DNA from 4 places in the Streptomyces zaehneri genome. Region 4 is predicted to be linked to each of the others. Evidence: riboswitches for the same ligand, from Rfam matches in the RefSeq annotation. Region 4 holds a riboswitch; each other region holds the start of a gene.
The links. A riboswitch is a leader RNA that binds a small molecule or an ion and turns the genes downstream of it on or off. The one in region 4 is predicted to bind cyclic di-AMP.
Positions count from the first base shown of each region.

Region 1: linked by a shared signal. The riboswitch ahead of QQM72_RS05965 (M23 family metallopeptidase) and the one ahead of QQM72_RS32760 (M23 family metallopeptidase) in region 4 are both predicted to bind cyclic di-AMP.
Region 2: linked by a shared signal. The riboswitch ahead of QQM72_RS35450 (transglycosylase family protein) and the one ahead of QQM72_RS32760 (M23 family metallopeptidase) in region 4 are both predicted to bind cyclic di-AMP.
Region 3: linked by a shared signal. The riboswitch ahead of QQM72_RS26880 (transglycosylase SLT domain-containing protein) and the one ahead of QQM72_RS32760 (M23 family metallopeptidase) in region 4 are both predicted to bind cyclic di-AMP.

Region 1 is NZ_JASTTJ010000003.1:74,664-82,150, forward strand. Features, by position in the region: gene QQM72_RS05960 (alpha-galactosidase) at 1-886, shown strand, start outside; cyclic di-AMP (ydaO/yuaA leader) riboswitch at 1,191-1,350, shown strand; gene QQM72_RS05965 (M23 family metallopeptidase) at 1,355-2,332, shown strand; gene QQM72_RS05970 (rhamnogalacturonan lyase family protein) at 2,573-4,468, shown strand; gene QQM72_RS05975 (DUF6250 domain-containing protein) at 4,483-5,199, shown strand; gene QQM72_RS05980 (SGNH/GDSL hydrolase family protein) at 5,326-6,111, shown strand; gene QQM72_RS05985 (SIMPL domain-containing protein) at 6,276-7,037, shown strand; gene QQM72_RS05990 (TetR/AcrR family transcriptional regulator) at 7,374-7,487, opposite strand, start outside.
Region 2 is NZ_JASTTJ010000029.1:95,853-103,339, reverse strand. Features, by position in the region: gene QQM72_RS35475 (hypothetical protein) at 1-338, shown strand, start outside; gene QQM72_RS35470 (SurA N-terminal domain-containing protein) at 485-1,129, shown strand; gene QQM72_RS35465 (nucleoside triphosphate pyrophosphohydrolase) at 1,209-2,204, shown strand; gene QQM72_RS35460 (cytochrome P450 family protein) at 2,318-3,613, shown strand; gene QQM72_RS35455 (transglycosylase family protein) at 3,818-4,843, shown strand; cyclic di-AMP (ydaO/yuaA leader) riboswitch at 5,049-5,235, shown strand; gene QQM72_RS35450 (transglycosylase family protein) at 5,239-5,955, shown strand; gene eno (phosphopyruvate hydratase) at 6,384-7,487, shown strand, end outside.
Region 3 is NZ_JASTTJ010000018.1:75,552-83,038, reverse strand. Features, by position in the region: gene QQM72_RS26890 (GNAT family N-acetyltransferase) at 1-261, opposite strand, end outside; gene QQM72_RS26885 (HAD family hydrolase) at 552-1,376, shown strand; gene QQM72_RS26880 (transglycosylase SLT domain-containing protein) at 1,549-2,022, opposite strand; cyclic di-AMP (ydaO/yuaA leader) riboswitch at 2,027-2,238, opposite strand; gene QQM72_RS26875 (polyprenyl synthetase family protein) at 2,898-3,908, shown strand; gene QQM72_RS26870 (LolA family protein) at 4,135-5,403, shown strand; gene QQM72_RS26865 (ABC transporter ATP-binding protein) at 5,539-6,642, shown strand; gene QQM72_RS26860 (ABC transporter permease) at 6,629-7,487, shown strand, end outside.
Region 4 is NZ_JASTTJ010000025.1:23,853-31,339, forward strand. Features, by position in the region: gene QQM72_RS32735 (alkaline phosphatase family protein) at 1-223, opposite strand, end outside; gene QQM72_RS32740 (DUF5998 family protein) at 223-819, opposite strand; gene QQM72_RS32745 (bifunctional acetate--CoA ligase family protein/GNAT family N-acetyltransferase) at 992-3,805, opposite strand; gene QQM72_RS32750 (HPr family phosphocarrier protein) at 3,983-4,264, shown strand; gene QQM72_RS32755 (GntR family transcriptional regulator) at 4,491-5,186, opposite strand; gene QQM72_RS32760 (M23 family metallopeptidase) at 5,375-6,118, opposite strand; cyclic di-AMP (ydaO/yuaA leader) riboswitch at 6,134-6,299, opposite strand; gene QQM72_RS32765 (M16 family metallopeptidase) at 6,502-7,487, opposite strand, start outside.

The DNA of each region.
Region 1 (7,487 bases), on a different contig from region 4:
CTGGGTGCAGTTCCAATCCGGACGAAAGCGGACGGAGTTCCGCAATCAGCTCGTGCTGAACCTCGCGCGCGAGGACGTCCAGGAGTACCTCTGGGAGCAGCTCCACGCGCTCCTGTCCAGCGCGCCCGTCGACTATGTGAAGTGGGACTTCAACCGCTGCTTCACCGACGCCGGCTGGCCGGACGACCCCTACCCGCAGCGCCTCTGGGTCGACCACGTACGGGCCCTGTACGCGCTCCTGGACCGGCTGCGGGAGGCCCACCCCCAGGTCGCCTTCGAGTCCTGCTCCGGCGGCGGCGGGCGCATCGACCTCGGGATCATGAGCCGCACCGACCAGGTGTGGACCTCCGACAACACCGATCCGCTCGACCGGCTCGACATCCAGCACGGCTTCAGCCAGATCCACCCCGCTCGGGTCATGGCGGCATGGGTCACCGACAGTCCCAACGCCCAGCTCAACGGCCGGGTCAGCTCGTTGCGCTTCCGCTTCGTCAGCGCCATGGCCGGCGTGCTCGGCGTCGGCGGGGACCTCTCGCGGTGGAGCGAGGAGGAGCTCACCGAGGCGCGCCGATGGGTGGACCTCTACAAGGAGATCCGGCCGCTCGTGCAACAGGGCGACCTGTACCGGCTGCGGCCCCCGGCGGGCGGCCTGAGCGCGGTCCAGTACGTGCGCGGTGACGAGAGTGTCGTCCTCGCCTGGCTCCAGGCGCAGCGGTTCGGCGAGCCCGTTCCGGCGCTGCGGCTGCGCGGACTCGACCCGGCGGCATCGTACGAATGCCGCGAAACGGGCGAAGTCCACCGGGGAGCGGTGCTGCTCCATCACGGGCTGCGCACCGGACTGCGGGGCGACCTTGATGCGACGGTTATCCGGCTGCGTCGCATCTGAGGTTTCTGTCCGAATTGGTTCCTTAATTCCAACTAGCTCTGGAATTAAGGAACCTGGAGAGCTGTCACGTGAGCAGCGTCATATCCGTGACCGTATGTCGCCCGTCATGTTCACGTAATTCGCATGCCTTTCCAGGGTGCTTGGCGGTGGATGGCCCCCTTGTCTCACGGAGTGTGACCGGGAATTCTCACAGCGGATCAAGAGAAAGGCGTGAGCGGCGCAACCGCTGCTTGTCCCTGTGCGTCCCGGTCGCTTACGTTCCACACCAATCCGGACGGACGCCGAATCCTGCCACCGCCCGGAGTCCGCACACCCACCCGTATCTGGCAGGAGCGGGGGACCCACAGGTACAACCGCCTGTTCCGGTCTCCGGAACAGGCTTTGGGGTAAAGCCGCGCCTCGGCGCGGCCGGGCATCTCCAGTCCGCACCCGACAGCTGACCTCGCAGGCGCCGGAGAGGAATTCGCCATGCCCGCGAAGGGTAAGCACCGCCGTCCGAAGACCCAGCGCTTCACTCGTTCCATAGCCGTCGCCGGAACGGGCGGCGCCGCGCTCGCCCTTCCGCTCATAGGTGCCGCCGGCGCGCACGCGGCCCCCGCGCAGTCCGTCGCGCAGTCGGCCTCCCAGGCCGTTCCGGAAAAGGCCGTGCAGTCCGTGCCGGTGGCGCGGAAGTCGGCCACCGCCACGACGGCCAAGTCCTACACCGTGCGGTCCGGCGACTATCTGTCGAAGATCGCCGACGAGCAGAACGTCAGCGGCGGCTGGCAGAAGCTGTACCAGGACAACCGTCAGGCCGTCGGCGGCGACCCGTCGCTGATCCACCCCGGCCTGAAGCTCTCGATCGGCAAGAAGGCCGCGAGCACCGGTTCGTCGTCCGGTTCCTCCTCGTCCTCCGCTTCGAAGCCGAAGGCGTCCGGGACCAAGTCGTCGTCCTCGTCGTCCTCGTCCTCGTCCTCGTCGTCTTCGTCTTCTTCATCCGGTTCGTCCTCCTCGAAGGCGGTCACCCAGGCCGCCGACAGCGGCACCGGTACCTCCGGCGGTTACACGCTGCCGGTGGCGGGCGCCGTCGTCGGCACCGCCTACCACACGGCCGGCAGCATGTGGTCCAGCGGCTACCACACCGGCACCGACTTCGTCGTCCCGACCGGCACCTCCCTCAAGGCCGTGGGCGCGGGCACCGTCGTCTCCGCGGGCTGGGGCGGCGCGTACGGCAACCAGGTCGTCATCAGGCTCGCCGACGGCTACTACGCCCAGTACGCCCACCTGTCCCAGCTCTCCGTCTCGGCCGGCCAGACCGTGACCGCGGGCCAGCAGCTCGGCCTCTCCGGCGCCACCGGCAACGTGACCGGCCCGCACCTGCACTTCGAGATCCGCACCACGCCGGACTACGGCTCGGACGTCGACCCGATCGCCTACCTCCGCGCGCACGGCGTCTCCGTCGGCTGACCCCCGCCGACCGCGACGACCTCCCGCCTGACACGCGGCCGAAGGCCGGACCCCGATCCCCGGGTCCGGCCTTCGGTGTGTCCGGGGGAGGGGAGGGCCGGTGTCGGACTTTGCGCGTTCATGATCGTTCTGTTGCGTTCTTGTGGCAGCCCTTCTTGCCCCGTCGACAGGCGGGACAGAGTGGGGACACAGTGATCCCCGTCAGCGAGCAAGCGCTTTCTATCGCTCTTCGGAGGTCCTGTGTCCGGCGTCGACCGACGCATCTTCATCAAGGGCGCCGCGGCCGCGGCCGCCGTCACCGCCGTCACCCTGCTGGCCGGACTCGTCTCCGCGCCCGCCGGGCACGCCACCGGGGTCCCGCGCCGGATCGTCGAGAACCTCGACCGCGGCCTGGTCGCCACCCCGTCCGGCGAGGGGACCTTCCTCAGCTGGCGGCTGCTCGGCACCGAGTACGCGCGGCACGCGAACGCCATCGCCTTCAACGTCTACAAGAACGGACGCCGGCTCAACCGGGAGCCGCTGCGCAAGTCGACGACCTATCAGGACGACAGTCCGGGGGCGGGCACGTACACCGTCCGCGCCGTCGTCGACGGGCGGGTGCAGAAGCCGAGTGCGGCGGCTCTGCGCTTCACCGACGGCTACGCCGAGATCCCGCTGGCCGGTGCCGACGGCTACACCGTGCAGCATGCCTGGCCGGGTGACCTCGACGGCGACGGGCGCTACGAGCTGGTCGTCAGCCGGCTGTCCGGGACCCGCGACAGGCCCGATCTGCTGGAGGCCTACACGCTCACCGGCGAGCGCCTGTGGCGGGTCGACCTCGGACCCGGCTCGTACACCCAGGTCGGCGGGAACGGCGCCAACGACCCGGCGCCCGCCGCGATCAGCGGGTCCACCGCGATCGGCGGCTATCGCAACGACGACAACGTCACCGTCTACGACCTCGACGCCGACGGCCGCGCCGAGGTGCTGGCGCACACCGCCGCCGGGACCACCTTCGCCGACGGCGCACAGGTCACCGCCGCCTCGCCCGCGAACCAGTTCGTGTCGGTGATCGACGGAGCGACCGGCGCCGAGCGGACCCGTCAGCCCGTCCCCGACGACTTCGTGGCCGACGGCCCCTCCGGCGGCCACTTCGGCATCGCCTACCTCGACGGCGAACACCCCAGCCTGGTCACCAAGCTGGTCACCCGGGTCGGAGCCAAGCGCGGCTCGTTCCGGGTCCTTTTCCAGACCTGGGACTTCAACGGCACAGATCTCGAACGCCGTTGGAAGTACGTGGTGGACCCGGCGACCGGCGCGACCAGCTTCCACCAGATCCGCACCGTCGACGTCGACGGGGACGGCAGGGACGAGATCGCCGACGGCAACTACGTCGTGAACGGCGACGGCACGCTGCGCTACGTCGTCGACGGCGCCATCCACGGCGACCGCTTCGACATCGCCGACCTCGACCCCGACCGGCCCGGCCTGGAGGGCTTCGCCATCCAGCAGTCCGAGCTGGGCATCGTCTCCGCCTTCCCCTGGTACTACTACGACGCCGCCACCGGCGAGCGGCTGGTCACCGGCTCGCACCCGACGAGCCCGGTGAGCGACGCGGACCTCGACACCGGCCGCGGGAACGCCGCGGACATCGACCCCGGCCACCGCGGCTACGAGTACTGGACGTCCACCGCCGACGTGACGCGGCCCGGCGCGGGAGTCTTCAACGTCCGAGGCGGCAAGGTCTCCGCCACCACTCCCAGCGTCAACTTCCGTATCTGGTGGGACGGTGACAAGGCGTCAGAACTGCTCGACTTCACCCGCGTCGAGAAGTGGGACCCGGCGACCGAGAGCAGCGCGACGGTCTTCGACCCGGCCGGCGTCGTCTCCGGCGCCCGCAACGCCACCCCGTTCTACGGCGACCTCGTCGGCGACTGGCGCGAGGAGATCCTCGCCGAGACCGCCGACCACACCGCCCTGCGCCTCTACACCAGCACCGTGCCGACCGACACCCGCGTCTACACGCTCGCCCAGAACCCCGCGTACCGCCTCGGCTGGACCGTCCGCGGTTACCTCCAGTCCACGTACACCGACTACTACCTCGGCACCGAGACCCGCCGCGTCCCCGAGCCGCACCTCACCACCCCCGCCCACTGAAGGAGCCGACCATCATGACGACCACCCGCAGGGCGTTCGGAGCCCTCGCCGCCGGCGCCGCGCTGGCAGCCCTCGCCCCCGCCACGGCCGCGACCGCCGCGAGCGGCCGGCCCCGCCACCGCCGCCTCATCGCCCACGACGACTTCCGGCACGGCCTGCGCCAGTGGGCCGTCGAACTGGAGAAGGGCGGAACGGTCACCGCGTCCCGCGGGACCCTGGAGGTCGACGTGCCCGCCGGGGCGACGATCTGGTTCAAGCGGCCGCTCGAAGGGCCGTACGTCCTCGAGTACGTGGCCACGCCCGTCTCCGCGGGCGGGGTCAACGACCGCGTCTCCGACCTCAACAACTTCTGGAACGCCGTCGACGTCCGCTCCCCGGAGAACCTCTTCGCCACCCCGCGCGGCGGCGCCCTCGCCGAGTACGACTACCTCAAGACGTACTACGTCGGCTACGGCGCCAACACCAACACCACGACCCGGCTGCGCCGCTATGTCGGCGAGGCGGGGGTGCGTCCGCTGATCTACGACTACACCGAGCCGCTGCTCGTCGCGAACGAGCCGAACCACGTCCGTATCGTCTCCGACGGTTCGGTCGTCCGCTGGTGGAACAACGGCCGGCTCGTCTTCGACCACACCGACCCGGAGCCCTACACGGGCGGGCACTTCGCCTTCCGCACCACCTGGAGCCATTTCCGGATCAACGACTTCCGGGCGTGGTCCCTTATTCCCTGATTGGCAAAGTCTTTAAGGGTGTCTTATCTCACCGCCCGTCAACCCCTTCCTACGATCGCGTAGGTCACATTCGAAGGTGAATGATGAACTGCTGTGGCAGACGATTCGAAGAGTGACGACAGATCAGTGATCGGGTCGTACGTGGCGGTGGGGGACAGCTTCACCGAGGGCGTCGGCGACCCAGGCCCCGACGGGGCGTTCGTCGGCTGGGCGGACCGCTTCGCGGTCCTCCTCGCCGACCTGCGGCCCGAGGGCGACTTCAACTACACCAACCTCGCGGTCCGCGGGAAGCTGCTCGACCAGATCATGGAGGACCAACTCCCCAGGGCGGTGGAACTCGCCCCGGACCTGGTCTCCTTCTGTGCGGGCGGCAACGACATCCTCCGTCCCGGTACCGACCCGGACGAGGTCGCCGAGCGTTTCGAACGCGCGATCTCGGCCCTGACCGCCGCGGCCGGCACGGTCATGGTGACCACCGGCTTCGACACCCGTGGCGTCCCCGTGCTCAAGCATCTGCGCGGCAAGATCGCCACGTACAACGGGCATGTGCGTGCCGTGGCCGACCGCTACGGCTGTCCGGTCCTCGACCTGTGGTCCCTGAAGTCCATTCAGGACCGCAGGGCCTGGGACGGCGACCGGCTCCACCTCTCCCCGGAGGGGCACACGCGTGTGGCACTGCGCGGTGGGCTGGCCCTCGGCCTCGAGGTACCGGCCGACCCGGAGCAGCCCTGGCCGCTGCTCCCGCCGCGCGGCACCCTGGACGTGCGGCGCGACGACGTCCACTGGGCGCGCGAGTACCTGGTGCCGTGGATCGGACGACGGCTGCGCGGGGAGTCCTCCGGCGACCATGTGACCGCCAAGGGCACGCTGTCGCCGGACGACATCAGGATGCGGATAGCGGCCGTGGCCTGATCCGCCGACCGGGTGGGCGCGGCCGGCCGCGGACGACGCACGGCAGGCCGCTCCACCAGTGAGGTGATCGCACGGGAGTGGTGCCCGGGCGGGGCCGGGCACGGGTGCTGGGATGACCGCACCCGCACCTGGCCCCGCCCGACACCTCCAAGGACCGGTCCCGTATGCCCTTTCCCCGTACGCCCGTCGCCGCGGCCCTCGTCTCCCTGCTCGCCCTGGGCGCCCCCGCACTCACCGCGCCCACGGCGGCCGCGCTGCCCGCCCACCCCGCCGCGGCGGGCCGTCCGTTCGCACCGGACAGCCCCGCCACCGTCACGGTGACCGGAGAGGGCAGCGTGAGCGCGCCGCCCGACCTCGCGGTCGTCGGCGCCGGTGTCGAGGCCTCGGCCAAGACCTCGCAGTCCGCGCTGGACGCTCAGCACGAGGCGGCCGCCGCGCTGCTGGCCGCCGTCCACGCCCAGGGCGTCGCCGACCGGGACATCCGTACGGAGAGCATCTCCCTCGACGCCGTCTACCGCCACACGGGCGGCACCGCCCGCCTGACGGGCTACCAGGCCACGCAGTCCTTCTCCGTGAAGGTGCGCGAGGTGACGAAGACCGGCGCGGTCGTGCAGGCGGTCACCGACGCCACGGGTGACGCGGGGCGGATCGGCTTCGTGGCCTTCGACGTCTCCGACCCCGCCCCGCTGCGGGCCGGCGCACGCGAGGCCGCGCACGCCGACGCCCACGCCAAGGCCGAGCAGTACGCCGGCCTCAGCGGCCGCCGCCTGGGCCGGCTCGTCTCGCTCAGCGAGGACACGTCCAGCTCCCCGCGTCCGGCGCCGTCGGCCGCGGACACCCCGGGTGCCGGCCTCGGCGGTGTGCCCGTCGCGCCCGGTGAGATCCGGGCGACGGCGACGGTGACGGCGGTGTACGAGCTGGACTGAGCCGCGGCCCCCGGCGGGTCCCCGTGGCGGGCGGCGTAGGCGGCGGCGTGGGCCAGTGCCCGGTCGAAAGCCTGCTGGCGGGGGTCCCAGATGCGGGCCAGGTCGCCGGTCGGTTCGAGGTGACCGGCGCGGTCGGCCGCGGACACCCCGGGCGCGGCTCGGGCGGTGTACGAGCCGGACCGAGCCGCCCGCCGGAGCCCGGCACGGGCCGGGGCGAGCGCCGGACCGCCGTTCCGGCCGTGCTCGCGCGTCACTCCCGTCCTCGCGTCCCTGCCGCGTCCGCGCCGTTCCCGTGCCGTCGCCGGGCGGTCGGCAGTCGCGGCGGGAGCCGGTCCCTCAGGGCTTGTGGGCGCGCAACGTCTCGGGGCCCAGACCGAGTTCGCGGGCCAGGGCCTCGTCGACCCACTCCTGGGCGCGGGCCCGGGACACCGTGCCGGCGTAGGACGTCAG
Region 2 (7,487 bases), on a different contig from region 4:
ACAGCACCGCGGCCACCGTCTGGCAGGGCATGCGGGACGCGTCCGTGAAGACGCACGCGCGCGTGAGCTACGCGCCGGTGACCGGCGAACAGAGCACCGGCAACGCGCGCCCCTTCCTCAACGGCCTCCTCCAGCGTTCCTGCGACGTCGTCCTGGCGGTCGGCGATCCCGAGGTCACCGCGGTGGAATCGACGGCGGCGCGGTACAGGAAGGTCGACTTCGTCCCGGTGGGCGGCGCCACCCGCGCGAGCGGGAACGTGCGCACGGTCCCCACGGGCGACGGTCTGCGCGCGGGCGTCGCGGAAGCGGTCGAGCACGCGGTGGACGCGCGGGGCTGAGCCCTCGCACCGAAGAGCGGGCGCGGCGGTGCCCGAAGTCCTGGTGAATCGTTGGTCGAATGGGTTGGCCCCAGCCGCCCCACTGCCTAACATCGATCACCGCAAGACTTTGTGCACCGTCGCACAATCTCCTCGGGAGGTTTCCCTTGCACCGCCGTCGTCGTACCGCGCTCCTGCTGTCCGCCGCGATCGTGGCGGCCCCTCTCCTCGCCGCCTGCGGGAACGACGCGCATCCCGGCGCGGCGGCCGTCGTCGGCGACCAGCGGATCACCGTCGCGCAACTGGAGAGCCGGGTGAACGAGGTGCGCACGGCCCAGCGGGCCGCGGTCACCGACGACGCCCAGTACGCGCAGGCCGTCGCCCAGACCGGCTCCCTCGCCCGCGACACCCTGCACGGCATGGTCCTCGACAAGGTGCTGCACCGCGCCGCCGAGGACGCGGGCATCACCGTCAGCCGCCGGGAGGTCCAGGAGATGCGGGCCGGCCTGGAGCAGCAGGCGGGCGGCGCGAAGGGCCTGGAGACGGCGTGGCTCCAGCAGTACGGCATTCCGCCGCAGCGTCTCGACGAGAACCTCCGCCTCCAGCTGGAGGCCCAGAAACTCGCCACCGAGCTCGGCACGAACACCAGTCAGCCCGCCTTCTGGAACGCGCTGTCCAAGGCGTCCAAGGCACTCGACGTGGATCTCAACCCGCGCTACGGGAACTGGGACGCGCAGAAGGTCGCCCGCGTCGACGCGAAGACGCCCTGGGTACGGGAGATCTCGGCGGCCGGGACGCAGCAGACGACGTGACCATGTGATCGTACGACCGGGCGGTCCTTCCTGTGGATAACTCGCGGGGCCGCTGACGGGCGTGGGTTACGTTCGGGGTGTGAACGCCATCAGCTCCGCCGCCGCCCACACCCCGGCCGACGCCCCCGGCCGCGTCGTCCTGCTCACCACCAGCCACCGCGTCGCCCCCGGCCTGCTGTCCTGGCCCGCCTGGCAGGCCCTGCGCACGGCGGACCGGGTGCTGTGCGCGGACGGCGCGCATCCGCAGCTGCCCTATCTGCGGGAGGCGGGCATCACCGTCGAGGAGACCTCCCCGACCGCCGAGGAACTGCTCGCCGCCTGCGCCGGCGGCCGCACGGTCGTGGTCGTGGCCACCGGCGAGGGCGAACCGGCCCTCACCGACGGCCTGGCCCGCCTGGCCGGCTCCGGCCGCGTGTCCATGCCCGACCTGGAACTGCTCCCCGCCTCCTACGACCTCCCCGGCGCCCGGCTGCTCGACCTCGTCCAGGTCATGGACCGGATCCGCGCCGAATGCCCGTGGTCCTCCCAGCAGACCCACAAGGGCCTGGCGAAGTACGCGGTCGAGGAGTCGTACGAACTGGTCGAGGCGATCGAGGACGGCGACCACGACGAACTCCGCGAGGAACTGGGCGACGTCCTGCTCCAGGTCGTCTTCCACGCCCGCATCGCCGAGGAGGACGAGGAGTCCCCGTTCTCCGTCGACGACGTCGCGGGCACGATCGTCGCCAAGCTCATCCACCGCCACCCCCATGTCTTCGGCGACGCCACGGCCACCACCCCCGAGGAAGTGAAGGAGCACTGGCTGCGCACGAAGGCGGCGGAGAAGCGGCGGGAGTCGGTGACCGACGGCGTCCCCCTTCACCAGCCCGGTCTCGCCCTCGCGGCGAAGCTGGTGTCCCGGGCCCGCACGGCACGGCTGGAGGTACCGCTGCCGACGGCCGAGGGCATCGGCTACGAACTGCTGGCCCTGGCGGCACGAGCCGAGTCGGAGGGCGTCGACCCGGAGGCGGCCCTGCGCGCGGCGGCGCGGGCGTACCGGGACGCGATCCGGGGTGTCGAGGGGGCCGATGGCTAGGAGGCGACGCCGCTGATGCCGCCCTCCGATACCGCGAAGCCGCCCACATGGTGTTAGCCCGCCGCGCGGAAGGCCCTCGCGGAGCGCGGCGAGGACACCGCTACGGTCGGGGAGTGACCGAGCAGCCCGACACCGACAACCCGGACCGCACCGCTCCCGAACTCTTCACCTGGGAGTTCGCGACCGACCCCTACCCCGCCTACGCCTGGCTGCGCGAGCACGCGCCCGTGCACCGCACCGTTCTTCCCAGCGGGGTCGAGGCCTGGCTGATCACCCGGTATGCCGACGCGAAACAGGCCCTCGCCGACCAGCGGCTCTCCAAGAACCCGGCGCACCACGACGAACCGGCGCACGCCAAGGGCAAGACCGGCATCCCCGGTGAGCGCAAGGCCGAGCTGATGACGCATCTGCTCAACATCGACCCGCCGGACCACACCCGGCTGCGACGGCTCGTCAGCAAGGCCTTCACCCCGCGTCGGGTCGCCGAGTTCGCGCCCCGGGTCCAGGAGCTGACGGATCAGCTCATCGACCGGTTCGCCGCCGAGGGGAAGGCCGACCTCATCCACGACTTCGCCTTCCCTCTCCCCATCTACGCGATCTGCGACCTCCTGGGCGTCCCCCGTGAGGACCAGGACGACTTCCGCGACTGGGCGGGGATGATGATCCGGCACGGCGGGGGCCCGCGGGGCGGTGTCGCGCGGTCGGTGAAGAAGATGCGCGGATATCTGCTGGAGCTGATCCACCGCAAGCGCGCGGAGCTTCCCGCCGACCCGGCTCCCGGCGAGGACCTCATCTCGGGTCTCATCCGCGCCTCGGACCACGGTGAGCACCTCACCGAGAACGAGGCCGCCGCCATGGCCTTCATCCTGCTGTTCGCCGGCTTCGAGACGACCGTCAATCTCATCGGCAACGGCACCTACGCCCTCCTCACCCACCCCGAGCAGCGCGCACGCCTCCAGCGGTCGCTCACCGAGGACGACGGCGAGCACGGCCTCCTCGAAACGGGCGTCGAGGAACTCCTGCGCTACGACGGCCCCGTGGAACTCGCCACCTGGCGGTTCGCGACCGAGCCGCTGCGCATCGGCGGGCAGGACATCGCGCCGGGCGACCCCGTGCTCGTGGTGCTGGCGGCCGCCGACCGTGACCCGGCGCGTTTCTCGGACCCCGACACCCTCGACCTGTCCCGCCGTGACAACCAGCACCTCGGCTACGGCCACGGCATCCACTACTGCCTGGGAGCGCCGCTGGCCCGGCTGGAGGGCCAGACCGCGCTGGCCACCCTGCTCACCCGGCTGCCCGATCTCCGACTGGCCGCGGATCCGGCCGAGTTGAGGTGGCGCGGCGGGCTCATCATGCGCGGACTGCGGACTTTGCCGGTCGAGTTCACTCCGGTGCATTCCGGTTCATGAGGATCCGCATCTGACCGGATGTCAGCCGGAGTGTGACCGTTCGGCGGAGCAAAGGTGACCAACACTCAAGTCTGTGATCTTCACGTGATCTGCGCGGCATTAACTTGTGACAAGTGATCGTCTGCCGATACGTTCTCTCGTCAGCGCGACGCATCGGTTCCACCTGCCGCGCCGGTCAGTGCTGTCCAGAGAAAGGCCCCTCGCATGCTCTCCGGGAACGGTCGTCACCGTCGCCCCCGCCAGGCCCCGGCCCTCCTTGTCGCGGCCGGAGTGACGGGCTCCGCCATCGCCATCCCGCTGCTCGCCGCCTCCGGCGCGAGTGCGGCGGACGGCACGGTGTGGGACAAGGTGGCGCAGTGCGAGACCGGCGGCTCGTGGAGCGCCGACGAGGGCGGCGGCGAGTACGGCGGCCTGAGCCTCACCCAGAAGGACTGGGAGGCGCACGGCGGCCTCGACTACGCCACCAGCCCCGACCTGGCCAGCCGCAGCCAGCAGATCGCCGTCGCGCAGAAGGTGCTCGCGGCCGAGGGGATCGGCGCGTGGGGCACCTGCGGGCTGACCTCCGGGCTCACCCAGGAGAACGGCGCGCTGAACGTGGACACCGGCGTGGCGGACGATTCTTCCGACTCGTCAGACTCGTCTGGTTCTTCCGGATTGTCCGACCTGTCCAGGGGATTGTCCGGATCCTCGGGCGCCTCGGGCTCCACGGCCGACGAGAACTCCTCGACCGGATCGTCCGACTCGTCCGCTGATTCATCCAGTTCGCCTTCGGCATCCGCTTCCTCCCCTTCGTCCCCTTCCTCCGCCGCCACGGGTGACTCCGGTACCTCCGGTGGTTCCGGCGGCCGGAGCGACGGCTCGACGGGCGACGACTCGTCCACGGCGACCCCGGGCGCGGACGACTCGGACAAATACGTCCAGGACGAAGGTTCTTGGAGCCTCGTCGACACCGGCTCCCTCGGCTCGGGCAAGCACCGCGGCGCCACCGCCGACGAGGCCACGACCAAGAGCGCGACCGACGACGGCCTGGACGGCACCACCACCGCCTCCGCCGGCCGGCACGCCGCGGCGACCTATGTCGTCCAGGAGGGCGACTCCCTCGCGTCCATCGCCGACTCCCTTGGCCTCGACGGCGGATGGCGCGCCCTCTATGCCGAGAACCGGGACCTCATCGGTGTCGACCCGAGCAACATCGCCGCCGGTCAGACCCTCGACACAGGGGTGGAATAGGGCGCAAAGCCCAAGAAAAACAGTGGCAGTTCGCGTCACGCTTCGCGCCGAATGTCCGGTTTGGTGAAAGTGTGGGATGAGTCTCAGAAGCCCTGATCGTCTTTGAAATTCCGCCGATCGCGTGTCTACGGTCGAGGCCGCTCGGCAACCCGGGCCCCGGCCGTCGCAACGCCGAATCCTGCCAGCGACGACCCGGGAACAGTCGTCGCGTCAAGCGCCGTAGGCAGGAGCGGGGGACCCAAGGTAAGTGCCGCGCCGGTCGGTTGACCGGAACGGCTCGGGGTGAAGCCACACCTCCCACGGAGCAGCGCTCCGACGGGCGAGGAAGTGGCCGGGCAACTCACACGGCCCGAACCCGACAGCTCACCTCGCAGGCGTCGGTGAGGGGATCCACCATGCTGTTTTCCGCCAAGGGCAAGCACCGCCGTCCCTCCAAGGCGACCCGCGTCGCCACGCTCGCCGGCGTCACCGGCGTCGCCATCGCCGCCCCGCTGATGGCGGCCGGCAACGCCTCCGCCGCCACCGCCTCCGAGTGGGACGCGGTCGCCCAGTGCGAGGCCGGCGGCAACTGGTCCATCAACACCGGCAACGGCTACTACGGCGGTCTGCAGTTCTCGGCGTCCACCTGGGCCGCGTACGGCGGCACCGCCTACGCCTCCACCGCCGACCAGGCCTCCAAGTCCCAGCAGATAGCCATCGGCGAGAAGGTCCTCGCGGGCCAGGGCAAGGGTGCCTGGCCGGTCTGCGGCACCGGCCTGTCCGGCGCCGCCTACAACGGCTCGAGCGCCGGCTCCTCGAGCTCCGGCTCGTCCAGCTCCTCCGGCTCCGCCGGCTCGTCGAACAGCGGCAGCACCAGCAGCCGCTCGACCGAGGAGCAGAGCGCCTCCCGCTCGACCGACCGCCCGGCCGCCTCCAAGACGGTCACCACCCCGACCGGCAAGAAGGTCAAGAAGGGCGACGGCGAGTACAAGGTCGTCAAGGGCGACACCCTCAGCTCCATCGCCGAGAAGCACAAGGTCAAGGGCGGCTGGGCGAAGCTGTTCGAGCTGAACAAGGACATCGTCGTCGAGGCCGACCTGATCTACCCGGGCCAGCAGCTGCACCTGAAGTGACACCGCGCCCGAGGCGTCACGGCGCCTGAAGTGACACCGCATCTGGGGTGTCGCGGCGCCTGGGGGTGTCACCTCACGTGAAGTGACACCTGGCCCCCAGAGAAGCCACAGCGCCCTCATATGCGAGGTCGGCACACTGAAGACCTCGTGAGGGTCACCCCCCGTCCCCACGGGCCCCCCGCTCCGGTGCGTGTTCCCCCGTACGCACCGGAGCGGGGTTTCTCTTTGCCCGTTCGTCACCTCCTGTCGGCTTTTCTCGGCCACTCCCTTTGTTCCGGGCGGAAACAATAGGTACCGTCTGTCTGTCCACGGGACGGTCGGTCGGCTGCCGACGGTCCCGGGGCGGTTAGGCTCTAGTCGCAAGGCTCAGCAAGGGCTCATCAAGGCCCCCGGGCCCCGCACAACCAGCGTCACATCCCAAGAAGGAGATGCTCGTGCCGTCCATCGACGTCGTCGTAGCCCGGGAAATCCTGGACTCCCGAGGCAACCCCACGGTCGAGGTCGAGGTCGGCCTCGACGACGGCAGCACGGGTCGTGCCGCCGTTCCGTCCGGCGCCTCCACCGGTGCCTTCGAGGCCATCGAGCTCCGCGACGGTGACCCCAACCGCTACCTCGGCAAGGGTGTCGAGAAGGCCGTCCTCGCCGTCATCGAGCAGATCGGCCCGGAGCTCGTCGGCTACGACGCCACCGAGCAGCGCCTGATCGACCAGGCCATGTTCGACCTGGACGCCACCGACAACAAGGGCTCGCTCGGCGCCAACGCCATCCTCGGCGTCTCGCTCGCCGTCGCGCACGCCGCCTCCGAGGCCAGCGACCTGCCGCTGTTCCGCTACCTGGGCGGCCCCAACGCGCACCTGCTGCCGGTGCCGATGATGAACATCCTGAACGGCGGCTCGCACGCCGACTCCAACGTGGACATCCAGGAGTTCATGATCGCCCCGATCGGCGCGGAGTCCTTCTCCGAGGCCCTGCGCTGGGGTGCCGAGGTCTACCACACCCTCAAGAAGGTGCTGAAGACCAAGGGCCTGTCCACCGGCCTCGGCGACGAGGGCGGCTTCGCCCCGAACCTGGAGTCCAACCGCGCCGCGCTCGACCTCATCATCGAGGCCATCAAGCAGGCCGGTTACGTCCCCGGCGAGCAGATCGCGCTCGCGCTCGACGTCGCCGCGTCCGAGTTCTACAAGGACGGCAAGTACGAGTTCGAGGGCAAGTCCCGCTCGGCCGCCGAGATGACCGAGTACTACGAGGAGCTCGTCTCCGCGTACCCGCTCGTGTCCATCGAGGACCCGCTGTACGAGGACGACTGGGCCGGCTGGAAGGTCATCACCGACAAGCTGGGCGACAAGGTCCAGATCGTCGGCGACGACCTCTTCGTCACCAACCCCGAGCGTCTGGCCCGCGGCATCGAGGAGGGCTCCGCCAACGCCCTGCTCGTCAAGGTCAACCAGATCGGTTCGCTGACCGAGACCCTCGACGCCGTCGAGATGGCCCAGCGCAACGGCTTCAAGTGCATGATGTCCCACCGCTCCGGC
Region 3 (7,487 bases), on a different contig from region 4:
CGGGGCCAGCACCGCGCCCTGCGCGTCCGAGACGCCGTACGCGAGGGCCTGGCCCTGTCCGAGCCGGCCCCGCTCGTGGGGCAGGAAGCCGACCGGCTCTCGCCCCTCGTACACCACCGCCACCCGCGAGCGTGGCCGTACCAGGCCCACGGCGTCGGTGAACTCCGGTTCCATGAAAGGGTTTCGCGGCAGCGCCGACGCGGCGCGCAGCGCGCGCCACCGCTCCCGCTCCCCCTCGCCGAGGTCCTGCGGCCTCAGCACACGAATGCGCCCACTGCTCAACCTGACCCCCCGATCAAGTCCCCCTGGACACCTGGACGGTACCGGTCCACCCGGTCATCGCGGTAGGTAGCGTCCCATGTTGTTGCCAACCGGTGCAGAGGCCTTTAACCGTCCGCTATCCGGCGATGTGCCAGAAAGCTGTTTCATCGAGTCGGTCGGCAGCCAGGCGTGAGCCAGGAGTGCAAGGGGAGTTGGCGGAACCGGACAGGACTCGGACGTCGGCCGGTTCGCGTCGAACCCGGGGGGCCTGGGATCCGTATTCTCTGATCATGGCCGCACCCACCGCATATGCCGCGCGCACCGCGTACTCCCTCATCGCCACCGACCTGGACGGGACGCTGCTCCGCGGCGACGACACCTTCTCCGACCGGTCGCTCGACGCGCTCGCGCGGGTGGCGGCCGCCGGCGCACGCCACCTGGTGGTGACGGGACGGCCCGCGCCCCGGGTGCGCCCGCTGCTCGCCCGGCTGCACAGCAGGGGGCTCGCGGTGTGCGGGCAGGGCGCGCAGTTGTACGACGCCGGAGCGGACCGTCTGCTGTGGTCGGTCACCCTGGACCGGGAGCTGGCCGAGACGGCGCTCGGCAAGATCGAGGCGGAGGTCGGGCAGCTGTACGCGGCTGTCGACCAGGACGGTGTCGACGGGCTGACGCTCATCGAGCCGGGTTACCAGATGCCGCACCCGACGCTGCCCGCCCTGCGTGTCGGCCGGCGCGACGACCTGTGGTGCGAGCCGATCAGCAAGGTGCTGCTGCGCCATCCCGCGCTCTCCGACGACGAGTTGGCGTCGACGGCCCGCTCGGTGGTCGGGTCGCTGGCCACCGTCACCATGTCGGGGCCGGGCACGGTCGAACTCCAGCCCTGCGGCATCACCAAGGCGACGGGTCTGGCCCTGGCCGCCGAGCACCTGGGGCTGCGGCCCGAGGAAACCGTCGCTTTCGGGGACATGCCCAACGACATCCCGATGTTCGACTGGGCGGCCCGGGGCGTCGCCATGGCCAACGCCCATCCCGAGCTCAAGGCGGTGGCCGACGAGGTGACGACGTCGAACGAGGACGACGGCGTGGCCGTCGTCCTCGAACGTCTGTTTCCATAACCGGCTACCGGCTACCGGCAACTGGCCGCTACCGGCTACCGGCTGCGGCAACTGGCCGCCGCCGGTGTCGGCTGTCGGCTACCGGGTACCGGCCACCGGTCGTCGGCCCCGGCCAGTCGGTCACCGGCGGCCGGCACGGGTGACCGGCACCGGTGACCGGCCGGCGGGACGGTCAGTACGCGCCGAACACGTTGTCGATCGAGCCGTAGCGCGCGGCCGCGTAGTTGCAGGCGGCGGTGATGTTCGCGACCGGGTCGTACGAGTCCCACGACGTGCCGTTGACGTGGTAGGCGCGGAAGGTCGGGTCGATGACCTGGAGCAGTCCCTTGGACGGGATGCCCGCGGCCGCGTTGGAGTCCCAGAGGTTGATGGCGTTGGGGTTGCCGGAGGACTCGCGGATGACGTTGCGGTAGATGCCGTTGTACGTCCCCGGGATGCCGTGCTGCCCCATGACCTGGAGGGAGGCGCGGATCCAGCCGTCGAGGTTGTTGGCGTAGCCGAGGCTGGTGGCCGTGGAGACGGCCGGGGTCGCCGCGGAGGCGGTGGTCGCCCCGAGGACGGGGAGAGCGAGCACGGCCGCGCCGGTGGCGGCGACGGCGAGCGTGCGGATGAAACGGTTGCGGCGCGGCTGAGCGGCAGCGGGCATGTCGAATTTTCCTCTCCGGCGCCTGCGAGGTGAGCTGTCGGGTTCGGGCGGGAGCTGCCCGGTCGCGTCCTGACGGTCGCGGCTTTACCCCAAGCCGTACGGCCTGTCCGAAACGTCTCGTGTATCCAAGACATCCGGAAATTCCGTTTCGGCGACTTACCTGGTTCCCCCGCTCCTGCCGAGCGTTATCGATGGGTGTTCGGGCGGCGGCAGGATTCGGCGTTCCGCCCGACAGGCCGGGAACGTATGCGAGAGCACATGTCCGAAACAAGTACCGGATTCACAGATCACCCCTATTGACCTTGGTCTGTGGCCTATGGGGTGCTTGATCCTTTGTGGGTGCAAAGCTTCAACTTGCTTGAGGGGTGCGGAGGATCGGTGAAGAGTGAACCCGGACGGGATCTCCGCGGGGAGTGAGCCAACTCACCAGCGTTCACAAGAGTGGCGAATCGGGCATTAGGCCCAACTCACTGTTAAAGCACCGGCAATGGGTGGCGGAGGGGGTGCGGAGGAATCGGCTTTCCTCGCGCCCGACGTGCCGCGGGGGAGGAGTGGAGGGGATGCGTGATCGTCGTCACGTGGAGAGAGGGCCGGACGGGCCGGTCGGGCCGACGGGAGGCCCGGTCCGGGACATGAATCTCCGGTTCCCGGAAACTCTCTCCATGTCCGCTCATATGAGCTGATCGAAAACATATCGGGCGTGATCCGATAGCGCCTGGCCTGCGGGGGCCTCCCGGGCGAGTCCATTCGAGCCCGCGGGACGTGGGGGCTATCGGTGATCGAAACGTGACCGGATACGCTGACTTGAGTGATGGCAGAGACCTATCGACAAACCGCGTAATCGCCAGTAGACACCAGCAGACAGGAGACCCCTCGTGACCGTCGTCGGGCCGTTCGGGCTGAGCGTGCGGGACCAGGCTCTGGAAGCCGATGTCCAGGCCGGATTGGCGGCTGTCGAGGAAGGCTTGCTCGAGGCCACCAAGAGCGCGGTCCCGTTCATCACGGAGGCCGCCCAGCACCTCGTACGCGCGGGCGGGAAGCGGTTCCGGCCGCTGCTCGTGGTGCTCGCGTCGCAGTTCGGGGACCCGTACGCGCCGGGCGTGGTGCCCTCGGCCGTCGTGGTGGAGCTGACCCACCTGGCCACGCTGTACCACGACGACGTGATGGACGAGGCGGCCGTGCGGCGCGGTGTGTCCAGCGCGAACACCCGCTGGGGGAACTCCGTCGCCGTCCTCACGGGCGACTTCCTCTTCGCGCGTGCCTCCCACATCCTGGCCGACCTCGGGCCCGAGGCCGTCCGGGTGCAGGCGGAGGCGTTCGAGCGGCTGGTCACCGGGCAGATCCTGGAGACGGCGGGGCCGACGGACGGGCGGGACCCGGTCGACCACTACCTGGACGTGCTCGGCGGCAAGACCGGCTCGCTGGTGGCCGTGGCCTGCCGCTTCGGGGCGATGATGTCCGGCGCCGACGAGACGGTCATGGACGTGCTCACGCAGTACGGCGAGCGGCTCGGCGTCGCCTTCCAGCTGGCGGACGACGTCCTGGACATCGCCTCCGACTCGCACGAGTCGGGCAAGACGCCGGGGACGGACCTGCGCGAGGGGGTTCCCACGCTGCCCGTGCTGCGGCTGCGGGAGCGGGCGGCGCGGCTGTCGCTGCCCGAGGACATCGCCCTGTGCGAGCTGCTGGACTCCGACCTGACCGACGACGCCCGGCACACCGAGGCGCTTCAGGCGCTCCGGGCCCACCCGGCGCTGGAGCAGGCCCGCCGGGACACCGTGCGGTACGCGAAGGAAGCCCGGTCCGCGCTGGCGCCGTTGCGGGAGTGCGACGCGAAGGCGGCGCTGATGGAACTCTGCGACGCGGTGGTCCACCGGGCCGGCTGACCCCGGGGACCCCTACGGGTCGGATGCCGCCTCGTCACCTTCGTGTCATACCGCAGGCGTATGTGGAGTTGAGCCCTCGGGCTGACGCTTCCTCATGGCTGATTTGGTCAGATGGGAACCACGGAAAACACCACTCCTCACCGATTCGGGTGAGAATGGCGGCTTGGGGTGGGGACGTTCAGGCGCGAGATGACCAGCCGCCGCCGACGACGGAGGTAAGGCACACATGGCACCGAAGGCATCCGACGACACCACGACCGGCGGGGAGTCGACCGGCGCGGAAGCCGACGACCTGCGCCTCGGACGGCGCAAGGCCGCGCGGTACATCGTCCCGGTCACCGTGATCGGTGTGGCGGCGGCGACGATCGGGCTGGTCCCGGCGCTCGCCGACTCCGGCGACCCCGACCTGCCGAAGATCACCGCACAGCAGCTCCTCGACAAGATCGCCGCTTCGGACGTGCAGCAGCTGTCCGGGACGGTGAAGATCAGCACCGATCTCGGGCTGCCCGACCTCGGCGGACTGGAGAGCGGGCTCCTCTCGGGGGCCACCCAGGGCGGCGACGGTTCGTCCGCCGACCCGTCCACCAAGCTCACCGAGCTCGCCGCCGGCACGCACACCCTGCGCGTCGCCGCCGACGGCCCGGACCGGCAGAAGCTCTCGCTGCTGGAGAGCGCCGCCGAGTACAGCGTCATCCACAACGGCAAGGACGTGTGGGGGTACGACAGCGCCTCCAACGAGGTCTACCACTCGACCGCCGACGAGAGCGCCGGCAAGGGCTCCGGCAAGGCTGAAGCCCCGGTCCCCGCCACGCCCCAGGAGCTCACCGAGGACGCTTTGAAGGCGGTCGACGACACGACCTCCGTGACCGTCGACGGCACCGTCCAGGTCGCCGGCCGTGACGCCTACCAGCTGCTGGTCAAGCCGAAGCAGTCCGGTTCCACGGTCGGCGCGATCAGTGTGGCCGTCGACGCGAAGACGGGCCTGCCGCTGAAGTTCACGCTGACCCCGGCGAGCGGTGGCGCCGCCGTCGTGGACGCGGGCTTCACCCAGGTCAGCTTCGCCAAGCCCGCCGCGTCCACCTTCGACTTCACCGCCCCCAAGGGCGCGAAGGTCACCGAGGGTGACGAGGCCGGGAAGAGCGCCCCCTCACACTCGGGCAAGCCCGACGACCTCGCGAAGGACCTCGAAGGCGTCGAGGGCGTAGAGGGCGCGGAAGGCCTTGAAGGCCTCGACGGACTCAATGTCCTCGGCGAGGGCTGGACGTCCGTCGCCGTCTTCGACACCGGTGGCGAGGGCATGCCCTCGGGTGCGGAGGCCGGCGGCGACCTCGGCGGCTTCCTCGGCTCGTTCGGCGACAAGGTGACCGGCAAGTTCGGCTCCGGCACCGTCTTCTCCACCCGCCTGATCAACGCCCTGATGACGGACGACGGCAAGGTCTACGTCGGCGCGGTCACCAAGGACGCCCTGGTGAAGGCGGCGAACGCGGCGAAGTAGGCCGAGCGGCCGAAGGCCGGAGCATGCGGAGTGGTCGCGTGGTGCAGTGATGAAGTGATGAAGTGGCGGCGCGGGTGACGTAGGGCAGAGGTCGGCCTCCGGACACCGGAGGCCGGGAGCCGGGGAGGGAAGCCGATGGGGGAGTCAGCGCGCGAGCCCGTACGCGAGCCCGTGCCGCAGCCCGTACGCGAACCCGTGCCGGAGTCCCTGCGGGTTCCTGTGTCGGAGTCCCTGCGGGTTCCTGTGTCGGAGTCCCTACGGGTTCCTGTGCCGGAGCCCGTACGGGTGCCTGCGGACGACGGAGCCGCCGTCATCCGCACCCGCGGCCTCACCAAGCGCTACCGCGGCGGACAGCTCGCCGTGGACGGCCTCGACCTGACCGTCCCGGCGGGCAGCGTCTTCGGCTTCCTCGGCCCCAACGGCTCCGGCAAGACCACCACCATCCGCATGCTGATGGGCCTCATCGAGCCCACGGCCGGCTCGGCCCGCGTCCTGGGGCAACCCATGCCGCGGGCCGCGCGGGCCGTACTGCCCCACGTCGGGACCCTCATCGAGGGCCCGGCTCTCTACGGCTTCCTCTCCGGCCGCGACAACCTGCTCCGCTACGACGCCGCCGACCCGACCGCCGACCCGCGCACCCGGCGCGCGCGGGTCTCGGCGACGCTGGAGCGGGTGGGCCTGACGGCCGCGGCCGGCAAGAAGGCGAAGGCGTACTCCCTCGGCATGAAGCAGCGTCTGGGCCTCGCCGCCGCCCTGCTCCAGCCCCGTCGGCTGCTCGTCCTCGACGAGCCGACGAACGGCCTGGACCCGCAGGGCATGCGGGAGATCCGCTCGCTGATCCGGGAGCTGGCCGCGGAGGGCACGACCGTCTTCCTCTCCTCGCACCTGCTCGACGAGATCGAGCAGGTGTGCACGCACGCGGCGGTGATGGCACAGGGCCGGCTGCTCGTCCAGGGCCCGGTGGCCGACCTCGCCTCGGGGACACGCGGCCGACTGGTCGTGACGACGCCGGACCCGGCGGACGCGGCCCGGGTGCTGAAGGAGCAGGGGGCGGACGATGTCGTCCTCGGCGAGGACCGGGTGAGCGCCGAGGCCCCGCCCCCGGACCGGGACCTCGCCGACCTGAACGCCGCGCTGGTGTCGGCGGGCGTCCGCGTCCGCGGCTTCGCCGTCGAGCGGGCCTCCCTGGAGGACGCGTTCGTGGCTCTCACGGGGGAGGGATTCGATGTCGCGGGCTGACACGGTGGACGACCGGAACCGGACGCCGGAACCGGCATCGACGCAGGCACCGCAACCGGCGTCGGTGCAGGCATCGACGCGGGTGCGGACGGCGAGCCGGACCTGGACCTTCGGGCTGCTCCGCAGCGAACTGCTGACCACCTTCCGGCGCTGGCGCACGCTCGCGCTGCTGGGCGTGCTGGCGGCCGTGCCGGTGCTGGTCGGGATCGCCGTGAAGATCGAGACGAGCGACGGCTCGTCCGGCGGACCCGGCGGAGGAGGGGGCGGCGGCGAGGGCCCGGCCTTCATCTCGCAGGTGACCAACAACGGGCTGTTCCTGGTCTTCACCGCGCTGGCCGTGACCCTGCCGTTCTTCCTGCCGATGGCGATCGGTGTCGTCGCGGGTGACTCGATCGCCGGCGAGGCGAACGCTGGCACGCTCCGCTACCTACTGGTCGCCCCGGCCGGCCGCACGCGCCTGCTGCTCGCCAAGTACGCGACCGTCATGATCTTCTGTCTGGTGGCCACGCTGGTGGTCGCGGTCTCGGCGCTGACGGTCGGGGCGCTGCTCTTCCCGCTGGGCGACCTGACGACGATCTCCGGCACCCGGATCGGCTTCGGCGACGGGCTGTTCCGGGCGCTGCTGATCGCGCTGGTCGTCGCCGCCTCCCTGACCGGCGTGGCGGCGCTCGGACTGTTCGTGTCCACCCTCACGAGCAGCGGCATCGCGGCGATGGCGACGACGGTGGGCCTGTTGATCACGGTCCAGATCCTCGACCAGATCCCCCAACTGCACGCCGTGCAGCCGTACTTCTTCTCACACCACTGGTTGTCCTTCGCCGACCTGATGCGGGAGCCGGTCTACT
Region 4 (7,487 bases):
CCCAGCCGAGGCCGTCGATCAGGAAGACGCAGTTGCGGTCGGCCGGGGCCAGCTCCGGGATCGCCGCCGTCGTGCCGGGTACGCCCATGCCGGCGGCCAGCGTGGGCAGCAGGTCGGCGAGGGAGCCGGAGCCGTACTCGGGGACGGGCGCGGAGCCGACCGCGAGCGGTTCGGGGAAGTCCCAGGGGGCCGAGTCGGAAGGGGTGGGCACGGAGCTCGACATCAGCGGGTTACGTCCGCTGTCGCCTCGGACAGCGACTGTGCGAAGACGAGTGCCTGGCGGACCGTCTCCGGGCCGTCGCCGGCCTCGCTCACCCGCAGGCTGAGGTCGTCCGCCGTCGAGCTGCCGGTGTAGCCGTGGTCGGCGTCGCAGTTGGGGTCACCGCACGCGGCCGGCTCCAGGTCGATACGGGAGACGGCGCCCCAGCCGATGGTCAGCACGATCTCTCGCGGCAGGGTGCCCGGCGTGTACGACTCCGGGTTGGCGACCACCCGGCTGAGGACGACGGACGAGATCCGGCCGAGCTTCACGGACTCCGTGGACGTCGTGGCGTACGGCGTCGGGGAGGTGGTGTCGGCGGCCTGCTCGTCGGTGTGGCTGACGATGAAGCGGTTGCCGGTGAGGACCAGCACGGTCACATGCCGACGCACCTCGTTCTGGTCGAACGTGGTCTCCTGGTGGACCAGGTACGACCGGATCGGCTCGCCGCCCACAGCGGCCTCCACCGCCTCGGCCACGAGGGCCGGGTAGTAGCCGCTGCGCTCGATCGCCGCGCGCAGCCCCTGGGTCGTCGTACTGGTCTTGGCCATGCCCTCCATCCTACGGGGACCCACTGACTGCGAGGCACCGCTCAGGACCGCTTCGGTACGTCGGCTGCGGCCGGGGCGCGCTCCGGCCGTGCTCCGGGGGACACGCCTCTGCGGGGCGAGCCGCTGCCGGGACGGCGCGACCTCGCGCGCGTGCCCGACGACGCGCTCCCGGACGGCCCGCTCAGTACGTCGGCAGCGTCCTCGGTCCGAGGTCGTCGCGCGCCGGCGGGGGTGCCAGGCGGACGGAGGCGCCGAGGACGCTCAGCCCGTGCGGGGCGACGACGACAGGCTCCAGGGTGACCGCGACGACCTCGGGGTGGTCGTCGACCAGCCGGGACACCCGCAGCAGCAGTTCCTCCAGCGCGGCGGTGTCGACGGGCGTCGACCCGCGCCAGCCGAAGAGGAGCGGGGCGGTCCGGATGGACCGGATCAGCGAGGTGGCCTCGCGGTCGGTGACCGGAACCAGCCGGTGCGCCATGTCTCCGAGCAGCTGTGAGGCGGCCCCGGCGAGCCCGAAGGACAGTACGGCTCCGGCCGCCGGGTCGATGACCGCGCGGACGACCGTGTCGACTCCGCGCGGTGCCATCGCCTGGACGACCGGGCGGATCTCCTCCGGCTTGCCGAAGAGCTCGGTCAACTCGGTGTACGAACGGCGCAGTTGCTCCTCGTCGGCCACATCGAGCCGTACGCCGCCCAGGTCGGCGCGGTGCCGCAGGTGCGGGGCGGTGGCCTTGACGGCGACGGGGTAGCCGAGGTCGGCCGCGGCCCGCGCCGCCTCGTCCGGGGTGGGCGCGGGGATGGCCCGGCGGGTGCGGATGCCGTAGCGGCCGAGGAGTTCGCACGTCTCGTCGGTGCCGAGGGTCAGACCCTGCCCGCGCGCGAGGAGCCCGCCGATCAGATCGGCGGCGCCCTTCTCGTCGATGTCCTCGTACTCGGGCACCTTGCCGGCGTCGGCCGCCTCACGCCGCCAATGGGCGTACTTCACGGCCTCCGCGAGCGCGCGGACGGCGCGTTCGGCGGCGGGGTAGGCGGGGATGAGATGCGTTCCCTCGGGTGCCGCGACGGCGGTGGGCACCGGCTGCGCGCCGTCGGAGACGTCCGTACGCGCGCGTGGGGCCGTCTCCGGGCGCGGTGCGGTGCTCGTCGCGGCGGACAGCGCCATGGCGAGACCACCGAGTTCCACGTGCACGACGAGCACCGGTTTGGCGGGAGCGGCCGCCGCGGCCGAGCGCAGGGCCTCCGCGAGTTCCGCGTCCCCGGGCGACCTCTCGCCGATCGCCGGGATCGCCGTCACGACCACCGCGTCGCACCTCTCGTCGGCCAGCGCCCGGGCCAGCGCCGCGTGGAAGTCCTGGGCCGACGCCTCGGTCGTCAGGTCCAGCGGCGGCAGCGGACGCAGCCCTTCCGAGAGACAGGCGTCGTAGGTCAGCAGGCCCAGCGACTCGGAGTTGCCGAGGATCGCCACCCGCGGGCCCGTAGGCAGCGGCTGACGGGCGAGCAGCAGGCCCGCGTCGACCAGTTCCGTGATGGTGTCCACACGGATCACGCCGGCCTGCCGCAGCAGCGCCGACACCGTCGCGTGGGGCAGCCGGGTCGCCCGTACGGCGTGCCCCTGCGGGGCGGAACCGGCGCCCTGGACGACGACCAGGGGCTTGGCCGCCGCCGTGCGCCGCGCGAGGCGGGTGAACTTGCGCGGGTTGCCGATGGATTCCAGGTACATGAGGGCGACGTCGGTGTCGGGGTCGTCGTACCAGTACTGGAGGACGTCGTTGCCCGAGACGTCCGCGCGGTTGCCGGAGGAGATGAAGGTCGATACGCCGGTGACGCCGGTGACGCCGCCACCACGCCGGTGGAGGCGGGACAGCAGGGCGATGCCGATGGCGCCGGACTGGGCGAACAGGCCGATGCGGCCGGGTCTCGGCATCTCCGGGGCCAGCGAGGCGTTCAGCCGCACCTGGGGGGATGTGTTGATGACCCCGAAGGCGTTGGGGCCGATGATCCGCATGCCGTACGCGCGCGCGTGCCGGACCAGCTCGCGCTGGCGCTCCCGTCCGTCGGGGCCGCTCTCGGCGTAGCCGGCCGAGAGGACCACGAGTCCCTGCACGCCGTGCTCGCCGCATTCGGTGACGGCCTCGGGGACCTGCTCCGCCGGAACGGCGACGACCGCGAGGTCGACGGGCGCCGCTATGTCGCGCACCGAGCGGTGGGCGGGCACCCCGTCCAGTTCCTTCAGGTCCTCGGGGAAGGCCTTGTTCACGGCGTACAGCCGCCCGGTGAAGCCCGCCTCGCGGAGGTTGCCGAGGACGCTTCGGCCGACGCCGCCGGGGCTGCGGCCGGCGCCGACGACGGCCACGGAACCGGGCGCAAGCAGCCGCCCCACGGAGTGCGCCTCGGCGCGCTGTTCCCGCGCGCGCTGCACGGCGACGGAGCGTTCGGTGGGTTCGAGGCCGAACTCCAGGCGCACGACGCCGTCCTCGAAGCTGCGCCTCTGGGTGTATCCGGCGTCCGTGAACACCTTGATCATCTTGTTGTTGGCGGGAAGCACCTCGGCCGCGAAGCGGCGGATGTCCCGCTCGCGCGCCACGGCCGCGATGTGCTCGAGCAGCGCGGAGGCGACGCCCCTTCCCTGGTGGGCGTCCTGGACGAGGAACGCGACCTCGGCCTCGTCGGCCGGGGCCGAGGCGGCCATGCCGTCGGCACCAATGCGGTCATAGCGTACGGTGGCGATGAACTCGCCGCCGACCGTGGCCGCGAGTCCCACCCGGTCCACAAAGTCGTGGTGCGTGAAGCGGTGGACGTCCTTGTCGGACAGGCGCGGGTAGGGCGCGAAGAACCGGTAGTACTTCGACTCGTCCGAAACCTGCTCGTAGAAGCTGACCAGGCGCTCGGCGTCATCGACGGTGATGGGGCGGATGCGCGCGGTGCCGCCGTCGCGCAGCACCACGTCGGCCTCCCAGTGGGCGGGGTACTCGTGCCGGTCCGACGCGCTCTGCATGGGGCCCAGAGTACGGCTCGCGTACGACAACGGCGCGAGGCAGTCTGTGGAGGACGTTCGTCGGATCGAGGCCGCGATCCGACGCCCACGTCGGGAGGGGTCGCACGACCCCTCCCTCACACGCTTCACGTGTGGAACACTGGTCTAGACAACCTGAACACTGAAGGGCAGCATCACATGGCTGAGCGCCGCGTCAACGTCGGCTGGGCCGAGGGCCTTCACGCCCGCCCCGCTTCCATCTTCGTCCGGGCCGCCACGGCCGCAGGTATCCCGGTGACGATCGCCAAGGCTGACGGCAACCCCGTCAACGCGGCCTCCATGCTGGCCGTTCTCGGCCTGGGCGCCCAGGGCGGCGAGGAGATCGTCCTCGCCTCCGAGGCCGACGGCGCGGACGCCGCGCTCGACCGTCTGGCGAAGCTGGTCGCCGAGGGTCTCGAGGAGCTCCCCGAGACCGTCTGAGCGCGTGGCCCCCTTTGCGCCTGAGCCGCCACCGCACTCGCGGATGCGGTCGTGCGTCATCGGGGGTGCTCAATTGACGGTGATGGCGTTCGTCACTTCAAAGGTGTCGTCCCGCTAAACCACGAAGGGCTCGTCCGAATTATCGGGCGAGCCCTTCGCATTTCCCGCTACGGGCAGCAGAAATAATCCCCCGCGAATTATCCCCTCTTTGTATACGGCCCTCGTGTTAATGCCGCAGACCCGTCATGTTTACGGGAGGTTGCGAAGTCCTCACACGGTCGGCGCGCTCGGGCCCGCCGGAAAAGCGCAGCCGGTGCGCGCCCGTCGCGCGCTCGGTGTGCAGCGCCGTGATCGCCCGCGCACGCTCGCCGTCGCCGCGCGCCACCGCGTCCACGATCGCGCCGTGCTCCGCCCAGGACTCCACGGGGTTGGCCGGGGCCTCCACCGCGTACATCCAGGCGATCTTGTGGCGCAGCTGGGTGAGCATCGACGTCAGGGCATGGCTCCCGGAGGACTGGGCGAGCGTCTCGTGGAACCAGCCCCCCAGGGAGCGCAGGTCCTCGCTGTTGCCCCGCCTGGCCCGCTCCTGGCCCAGCCGGACGAGGCCGCGCAGCACCTTCAGATGGGCCTCGGTGCGGCGCTGGGCGGCCCGGGAGGCGCCGAGCGGCTCCAGGAGCATGCGCATCTCCAACAGGTCCGCGGCCTCCTGCTCGGTCGGCTCCGCGACGCACGCGCCCGCGTGCCGCCGCGTGACGACGAAGCCCTCGGCCTCCAGCGTGCGCAGCGCCTCCCGGACGGGCACGCGGGAAACGCCGTAGCGGCGAGCGAGGAGTTCCTCGGTGAGGCGGCTGCCGCGCTCGTAGACACCCGCGACGATGTCGTCCCGAATGGCCGTGCACACCGAGTGCGCCGGAATACGCATGACGGACCTCCGCCTTAATCCCCGTGAAACGTCGACGATTGACGTGTGTTCCGTGACTCTATTGCAATGGGCGGGGATTTCCGATGGCGGGCCGGAATCCAGGGATATTTTTTGGACAGCGGGGCCTCGAAAACGGCGAAAGCCCCGGCCGGGAGGGCCGGGGCAAGACGATCTGTCGCCGTGGGTCGTCAGACGTTCACGCCGTGGTTGCGGAGGTAGGCGACCGGGTCGATGTCCGAGCCGTACTCCGCGGTGGTGCGGGCCTCGAAGTGCAGATGCGCGCCGGTGACGTTGCCGGTGGCGCCGGACAGGGCGATCCGCTGGCCCGGGGTGACCTGCTGGCCCACCGACACCTCGATGGACGACAGGTGACCGTACTGGGTGTACGTCCCGTCGTTCATCTTGATGACGATCTGGTTGCCGTACGACCCGCCCCAGCCGGCCTCGACGACGGTGCCCAGGCCGACCGCGTGCACGGTGGTGCCGCTGGCCGCGTGGAAGTCGATGCCGGTGTGGCTGCCGGAGGACCACAGGGAGCTGCTGGCCTGGTAGCTGGTCGACACGTAGGAGCCGGTGATCGGCGAGACGAAGGTGTTGAGGCGCTTGCGCTCGGCCTCGCGGGCCGCACGCACGCGTGCCTCGCGCTCCTCCACGGCCTTCTTGGCGGCGGCCTGCCGGGCGGCCTCCTCGAAGGCCGCGTGCTTCTGCACGGCGACCTGGTCGTCGACCTGCTCCGCGACGGCCTCGGACGCGGTGACGACGGGGATCAGGCCGGTCTGCTCGGGGCTGGGCTCGGCGGCGAGGGCCGGGGTGGCGGCGACGGTGGCCATCACGCCGGTGGTGGTGAGCGCCGCGACGCCCGCCGCGCGAGCGGTGGTCCGCTGCATCCGGCCGGGACGACGGTGCTTGCCGGGCGCGCAGGTGAACGCCATGAAGTCGGGTGTGTCCTTTCCTTCCTTCTCGCCTACCGGGTTAGCTGACGGGTTCGGAGCAGGAAGGTCTCCTACGGACCCCCTCGCGATCACGCGCGGGCGTCCGATTCACCCCAGGGACTGCACATGGGTCCCCGGCTCCCCTGGCTCGCGCCGTACGGGGACTCGGCGATGACTGTCCGGTGCCGCGGCTGCGGCGCACTGCCTGACGAACAGCCCGCATGACGCTAAGCGGCGCGGGTTTCAATCCTCAAACGGATCCCGGTTTTTGTAGCGCATCCCACAGGGCAGACGGGCAACCTCCGCATCAATTCGGACATAGGGAAGCCCTGGTGACGCTTTCGCCGACCAGGGCCCCCACAAGCGCGTGCCGTTGCCGGGACCTACTCCGCGGACACGACCTTCACCTCGCCGATGCCGAGGGCCTCGACCGGCTCCTTGATCTGGGCCGCGTCACCGACCAGCACGGTCACCAGTCGGTCCACCGGGAAGGCGTTCACGGCCGCCGCGGTGGCCTCCACGGTGCCGGTCGCGGCGAGCTGCTGGTACAGCGTGGCCTGGAAGTCGTCCGGCAGGTGCTGCTCGACCTGGTCCGCCAGCGTGCCGGCGACGGCCGCGGCGGTCTCGAACTTCAGCGGCGCCACACCGACCAGGTTCTGCACGGCGACGTCACGCTCGGCGTCGGTCAGCCCCTCGGCGGCGAGGGTACGCAGCACCTTCCACAGGTCGTCCAGGGCGGGGCCGGTGTTCGGGGTGTCGACGGAGCCGCTGATGGCGAGCATCGCGGCCCCCGTGCCGTCGGGGGCGGACCGCAGGACCTGTCCGAACGCGCGGACCCCGTAGGTGTAGCCCTTCTCCTCGCGCAGGACACGGTCCAGCCGGGAGGTGAGGGTGCCACCGAGGCAGTACGTGCCGAGCACCTGCGCGGGCCACACACGGTCGTGCCGGTCGGCGCCGATCCGGCCGATCAGCAACTGCGTCTGGACGGCGCCCGGACGGTCCACGATGACGACCCGGCCGGCGTCGTCGGCGGTCACCGGCGGCACGGGCCGCGCCTGGGCCGAGGAGCCCTTCCAGGCGCCCAGGGTGTCGCCGAGAAGCGCCTCCAGGCCGACACCGGTGAGGTCGCCGACGACCACGGCGGTGGCCGTGGCGGGACGGACGTGCCTCTCGTAGAAGGCGCGTACGGCGGCGGAGTCGATCTTCTCGACCGTCTCCGCGGTGCCCTGGCGCGGCCGCGACATCCGCGCGGTGGCCGGGAACAGCTCCTTGGAGAGCTCCTTGGCGGCGCGCCGGGAGGGGTTGGCCAGCTCGTGCGGGATCTCGTCCAGGCGGTTGCGGACGAGGCGCTCGACCTCGCTGTCGGCGA